One region of the Streptomyces sp. NPDC039462 genome, then DNA from elsewhere that is predicted to be linked to it. Evidence: riboswitches for the same ligand, from Rfam matches in the RefSeq annotation. Region 1 holds a riboswitch; the other holds the start of a gene.
The links. A riboswitch is a leader RNA that binds a small molecule or an ion and turns the genes downstream of it on or off. The one in region 1 is predicted to bind cobalamin.
Positions count from the first base shown of each region.

Region 2: another riboswitch for cobalamin. It lies ahead of ACZ7LU_RS36505 (ABC transporter substrate-binding protein); the one in region 1 lies ahead of cobN (cobaltochelatase subunit CobN).

Region 1 covers NZ_JBVKAO010000001.1:262,637-266,003, reverse strand. The annotation lists gene ACZ7LU_RS01040 (cobalamin biosynthesis protein CobG) at 1-886, opposite strand, end outside; gene ACZ7LU_RS01035 (hypothetical protein) at 896-1,027, shown strand; cobalamin riboswitch at 1,170-1,293, shown strand; gene cobN (cobaltochelatase subunit CobN) at 1,335-3,367, shown strand, end outside.
Region 2 covers NZ_JBVKAO010000009.1:244,337-247,703, forward strand. The annotation lists gene ACZ7LU_RS36495 (ABC transporter ATP-binding protein) at 1-3, opposite strand, end outside; gene ACZ7LU_RS36500 (FecCD family ABC transporter permease) at 1-1,028, opposite strand, end outside; gene ACZ7LU_RS36505 (ABC transporter substrate-binding protein) at 1,025-1,993, opposite strand; cobalamin riboswitch at 2,038-2,169, opposite strand; gene ACZ7LU_RS36510 (M67 family metallopeptidase) at 2,173-2,595, opposite strand; gene ACZ7LU_RS36515 (amino acid permease) at 2,682-3,367, opposite strand, start outside.

The DNA of each region.
Region 1 (3,367 bases):
CGGCGCGGACGTCGGCGAGGGACTTGGCGCAGCCCGGGCGGCCGGTGCAGGCGCCGACGCCCAGCCAGGGCGAGTCGGATGCGGTGACGTATCCGGCGGCGGCCAGCGCGGCCAGCCGTGCGCGGGCCGCGGCCCCATCGGCGAAGCCAGGGAGCACGAAGCCGCGCCAGGGCGTGACGCGCAGCTCGTCGGCGGGGAGCGGCAGGAGGGCCCGCCACTGGGCGGCGCTCACGCGGCCGAGGGGGGCGTGGACCACCACCGCGCGGCCGACGACGCCCGGGGCGGGCGGCGCGGCGAGCGACGGCAGCGGGACGTCGGCGGGAGTGGCGGAGACGTCGACCCGGGCCAGTGCTCCCGCCAGGTCCGCGGTCGTCCCGTCGGGCAGTTCACGCACCCGCCAGGCCCCGTTGCCCGCCTCGCGCGCGGCGTCGAGGAAGGCCCGGGCGGCGGCGAGGGCGGCGCGCGGGACGTCGGCCCCGGCGACCCGGCAGGCGTGGCCCCCGAGACGTACGACCGCAGTCCCGCCGGATTCTGCGATCAAGGTCACATCGCCGCCGAGCCCGGCCGCATCCCCGCGGCCGTCGTCGAGGGCGAACAGGAAGCGGCCGGAGAGCGCTGTCGTCCACTCCTCCGCGCACAGGAGTCGGTCCAGCTCACGGGCCCACAACTGCACGTCGGCGTGGCCGAGTCCGTCGGTTCCCGCGAGCGGGGACGCCACCACGTTCCGCACCCGCTCGTGGCGCTCGGAGGGCAGCAGGCCGGCGTCCGCGAGCAGCCGGGAGAGTTCGCCGCCGCACGCGTCGCCGAGGCCGCGCAGCTCGATGTTGCCGCGCGAGGTGACGCTGAGGTTCCCGTCCGCCAGACGCTCCGCCGCGGCTGCCAGCACGGAGGCCTGATGCCCCGTCAGGAGCCCGCCGGGCAGCCGGAGTCGGGCGAGGCGCCCGTCGTCCGCGAGGTGCAGGCGGAGGGCTCCGGGGCAGGCGTCACCCCGGTCACGTATGAGGGATTCGCCCTGGTCTGGGGATGATGCTCGGGTGGGCGGCATGGCGGCGAGCATACCCACGCGGATCCGGCCGGTCGCCTCCCGAGACGGACCGTCCTGGCAGGTGGCCGCCCCATCGGCGGCGGGCAGGACTTACTATGCAGGCGGCGGGCCTCCAGGTCCGCCGACGCCAGCGACGGCGTGGGTCCACCAGGACCCCAGGGAGGAAGCCCGGTGCGAATCCGGCGCGGTCCCGCCACTGTGAGCCCCACCCGCGTGGGGTGAGCCAGGAACTCCTGCCGTCCATACGACCACCCGGGGCGCGGACACCCCGAGGAAGGCCTGCGCCCGCATGCTTCTGCTGTTGTCGACCTCCGACACCGACCTGCTCAGCGCCCGCGCGGCGGGAGGCCCGGTCGACTACCGGTTCGCCAACCCGTCCCGTCTGGACCTCGACGCGCTGCCCGCGCTGCTGGACGGCGTCGACCTCGTCGTCGTACGCCTCCTCGGCGGCGTCCGCGCCTGGCAGGATGGCCTCGACCAGCTCATCGCCACCGGCCTTCCGGTCGTCGTGCTCACCGGTGAACAGGCGCCCGACGCCCAGCTGATGGCGTCGTCGACCGTGCCGATCGGCATCGCCGCCGAGGCGCACGCCTACCTCGCGCACGGCGGCCCCGCCAACCTGGAGCAGCTGGCCCGCTTCCTCTCCGACACCGTGCTGCTCACCGGCCACGGCTTCGAGCCGCCCGCCGCCGCCCCCTCCTGGGGCCCGCTGGAGCGCACCGCCCGCGCCGACGTCGAGGGCCCCACGGTCGCCGTGCTCTACTACCGCGCCCACCACATGAGCGGCAACACCGCCTTCGTGGACGCGCTGTGCGGCGCGCTCGAGGACGCGGGCGCCCGCGCGATGCCGCTGTACGTGGCTTCGCTGCGCGCCCCCGAGCCCGAGCTGATCGACGAGCTGCGCGCCGCCGACGCCATCGTGACGACCGTCCTCGCGGCGGGCGGCACCAGGCCCGCCGAGGCGTCGGCGGGCGGTGACGACGAGTCGTGGGACGCGGGCGCGCTGACCGGCCTCGACGTGCCGATCCTCCAGGCGCTCTGCCTGACCGGGTCGCGTTCGGCCTGGGAGGAGAACGACGAGGGCGTCTCGCCGCTGGACGCCGCGAGCCAGATCGCGGTGCCCGAGTTCGACGGACGCCTCATCACGGTCCCCTTCTCCTTCAAGGAGATCGACGAGGACGGCCTTCCCGCGTACGTGGCCGACGCCGAGCGGGCGGCCCGGGTCGCCGGCATCGCCGTACGGCACGCGCGCCTGAAGCGCATCCCGGCCGCCGACAAGCGCCTCGCGCTGGTGCTCTCCGCGTACCCCACCAAGCACTCCCGCATCGGCAACGCGGTCGGCCTCGACACCCCCGCGTCCGCCGTCGCGCTCCTGCGCAGGCTCATCGCCGAGGGCTACGACTTCGGCCCCGAGGCCGACATCCCGGGCCTCGTCTCCGGTGACGGCGACGAGCTGATCCGCGCGCTCATCGACGCGGGCGGCCACGACCAGGAGTGGCTCACCGAGGAGCAGCTCGCCGCCAACCCGGTGCGCATCCCGGCCGCCGACTACAAGCGGTGGTACGCGACGCTGCCGCAGGAGCTGCGGGACTCGGTCGAGCAGCACTGGGGGCCGCCGCCCGGCGAGATGTTCCTGGACCGCTCACGGGTCGGCAACGGCGGCGACCCGGAGGGCGACATCGTGCTCGCCGCCCTGCGCCGCGGCAACCTCCTCATCCTCATCCAGCCGCCGCGCGGCTTCGGCGAGAACCCCATCGCGATCTACCACGACCCGGACCTGCCGCCGTCGCACCACTACCTGGCGGCGTACCGCTGGATCGCGGCGCCCGCGGCCGACGGCGGCTTCGGCGCCGACGCGATGATCCACCTCGGCAAGCACGGCAACCTGGAGTGGCTGCCCGGCAAGAACGCGGGCCTGTCCGCCGCCTGCGGCCCCGACGCCGCGCTCGGCGACCTGCCGCTGATCTACCCCTTCCTGGTCAACGACCCGGGCGAGGGCACCCAGGCCAAGCGCCGCGTGCACGCCACGCTCATCGACCACCTGGTGCCGCCGATGGCGCGCGCCGACTCCTACGGCGACATCGCGCGCCTGGAGCAGCTCCTCGACGAGTACGCGCAGATCAGCTCCATGGACCCGGCGAAACTGCCGGCGATCCGCGCGCAGATCTGGACGCTCATCCAGGCCGCGAAGCTCGACCACGACCTGGGTCTGGAGGACCGTCCGGACGACGACGGCTTCGACGACTTCCTGCTGCACGTCGACGGCTGGCTCTGCGAGATCAAGGACGCGCAGATCCGCGACGGCCTGCACGTCCTCGGCAC
Region 2 (3,367 bases), on a different contig from region 1:
CATGCCGGGACTCCTTCGGTACGCCGCCGCAGCAGCCACAGGAAGAACGGGCCGCCGGTCAGCGCGGTGAGCACGCCGACGGGGATGTCCTGCGGCGCGGCGACGGTGCGGGCGGCGAGGTCGGCGACGACCAGGAACACGGCGCCCATCAGCGCCACCACCGGGAGCAGCGCGCGGTGCGCGGCGCCGACCAGCATGCGGGCGGCGTGCGGCACCATGAGGCCGACGAAGCCGATGGCTCCGCTGTACGCGACGAGGACGCCGGTCAGGAGCGAGGCGAGGACGAAGACGCCGGCGCGGAAGCGGGCGGCGTGCAGGCCGAGGACGGTGGCGCCCTCCTCCCCGGCGAGGAGCAGGTCGAGGGGCCGGGCCATGGACACCAGGAGGGCCGTGCCGACGGCGAGGGTGGCGCAGGGCAGGGCGAGCATGTCCCAGCGGGCGCTGCCGAGGCCGCCCAGCGTCCAGTACAGGACTTCCTTGAGGTGGTCCGCGCTGTCGGCGGTGACGAGGATGAGGCTGGTCAGCGCGGTCAGGATGTACGAGACGGCGACGCCCGCGAGGATCAGGCGCCCGGTGGCGAAGCTGCCGCCGCCGCGGGCCAGGGCGTAGACGAGGACGAGGGAGAGCAGCGCGCCCGCGAAGGAGGCGGCCGGGATCGTGACGGTGGTGGACAGGGCCGCGCCGAGGCCGAAGACGCTGCCGAGCACGATCGCGCAGACCGCGCCGACGGAGGCGCCCGAGGAGACGCCGAGCAGGAACGGGTCGGCGAGGGGGTTGCGGACGAGGGCTTGCAGGACGGTGCCGATGACCGCGAGCCCGGCGCCCACGGTCGCTCCGAGCAGGACCCTGGGCAGGCGGACGTCCAGCACGATCGTGCGGAACGGGGAGGGTTCGGCGCGGCCCGTGAGGATGTCCAGGACGTCGGCGGCGGGGATGCGGACGGAGCCGAGGGCGAGACCGGCCACGAGCGCCACCGCGAGGGCCGCGCAGAGCGTCGTCACGACGGTGGCGTAGCGCAGGTGCTTCACAGCTGTGCCGCCAGCTTCCTCACCGCCTCGGGCGCTCGTACTCCCGTGACCATGTCGGAGAGCCGCAGGACCGCGAAGCGCTTGTTCTTGACGGCGGGGACGTCCTTGAGGACCGGGTCCTCCAGGAGGCGCTTCTTCTTCTGGGCGACCGTCGTGGCGCCGTAGTCGAGGATCAGGATGGTCTCGGGCCTGCGCTCGACGACCGATTCCCAGGACGCGTCGCTGAAGGACTTGTCGACGTGGGCGAAGATGTTGCGGCCGCCCGCCCGCTCGATGATGTCGTTGCCGATGCCGCGGCCGCCCGCGGTGAACGCCGTCTTGTCGCCGCTGTCGTAGACGAAGACGGAGAGCGGCTTCTTGTCCTTGGACTTCTCGGCGGTGGCGGCCAGTTCGCGCTGGGCGCCCTTCACCCACCGGTCGGCGCGGGCCCGCACCCCGAAGGTGGAGCCGACCTCGCGGACCTCGCGGTAGACGTCGTCCATGGAGACGGGCTTCTTGGCGCAGCCCTCTACGTTGAGGCGGCTCTCGATGCCGGACTTGGCGAGTGCCGAGCGGCTGCGGCCGTCGCCGGGGAGGAAGGCGCTGGCGTAACCGCCATAGACGAAGTCGGGGTTGGCGGAGAGCAGCTTCTCGTAGGAGGGGTACTCCTTGGCGAGCATCGGGAGCGACTTGTAGGCCTTCTCATACTTCGGGAGGACCTTGTCGTCGAGGTAGGCGGTGCCGGCGATGTGGTCCTTCAGACCGAGTTCCAGCATCACTTCGGTGGTGTGCTGGTTCATGGTGACCGCGCGCTTCGGAGGTGCGTCGTAAGTGGTCTTCACGCCGCAGTTGGTGACGGTGTACGGGAATCCGGCGGCCTTGGCGGCGGGCTTGCCGTCACCGCCGTCACCGCCCGGGCCCGAGGAGCACGCGGCGAGCGGGACGAGCAGGGCCGCGGCGGCCAGGGCACGTATCGGTCGGGACATGGCTGAACTGCCTCCTCCAGGGGATTTCCGCGTCCCCTGCGTCGTGTGGAGGAAGGCGGCAGGTCAGTTCCTGACTCCCCCGCCCCGGCCGGCGTGTGCCGGTGGGGCGGGGTCACAGTGGCGGGACCGTGCCGGGTTCGCACCGGCTTCCTGGGTCCTGCCGCCCTCGTGAGTAAAGCTCAGTATGCCTGTACGACCTTTACGTCTTCCTCGGTGACCTCGCCGTCGACGATCCGGTACGAGCGGAACTGGAAGGGGCCCGCGTCGTCGGTGTCCGCCGTGGAGACCAGGACGTAGTGGGCGCCGGGTTCGTTGGCGTACGTGATGTCGGTGCGCGAGGGGTAGGCCTCGGTCGCCGTGTGCGAGTGGTAGATGATCACCGGCTCCTCGTCGCGGTCGTCGAGCTCGCGGTAGAGCTTGAGCAGGTCGCCCGAGTCGAACTCGTAGAACGTGGGCGAGCGCGCGGCGTTGAGCATCGGGATGAACCGCTCGGGGCGGCCGGTGCCCGCCGGGCCCGCGACCACGCCGCACGCCTCGTCGGGGTGGTCCTGGCGCGCGTGCGCGACGATCTGGTCGTGGAGGGCCTGGGTGATGGTCAGCATGGCGCCAGGATAAGCAGAGGGGCCCGCGCGTACCGGAGTGTGGTACGCGCGGGCCCGAATGCTGGACAGCGGCCTTGGGGAGCCGGTCAGTCCTTGGAGAGGCGGTCGCCGGTGGAGGCACCCGCGGAGGCGTCCTCGGAGAGGCCGATCTTCCGCTTGTTGAACGCCGCGGCCTGCGGGTTGCGGCTCTTGAGGACCAGGTAGGAGACGCCGAGGATCGCGGCCCAGACCGGAGCGGCGTACAGCGAGATCCGCGCGTCCTTGTCGACGCCCATCATCACGATGACCATGCCGATGAAGAGCAGCGCGAACCAGCTGGTGTACGGGGCGCCCGGGGCCCGGAAGGTGGACTGCGGCAGCTCGCCGCGGTCGGCCTTGCGGCGGTAGCGGATCTGGCAGGCCAGGATCATGATCCAGGCCCACATGCCGGAGATGGTCGCGAAGGAGACGACGTAGTTGAACGCCTCGCCCGGCCACTGGTAGTTGATCCAGACGCCGACCAGCATGAACGCGGCGGAGGCCGTGGTGCCGATGAGCGGCAGGCCGTTCTTCGTCAGCTTGGTGAAGAACTTCGGGCCCTGGCCGTTCATCGCCAGGTCGCGCAGCATGCGGCCGGTGGAGTACATGCCGGAGTTGCAGGAGGAGAGCGCGGCGGTGAGGACCACGAAGTTCACGATCGCGGCGCCGACGCCGAGGCCCATCTTCTCGAAGGCCGCGACGAACGGCGAGACGCCGGGCTGGAAGTGCGTCCACGGCACGACCGACAGGATCA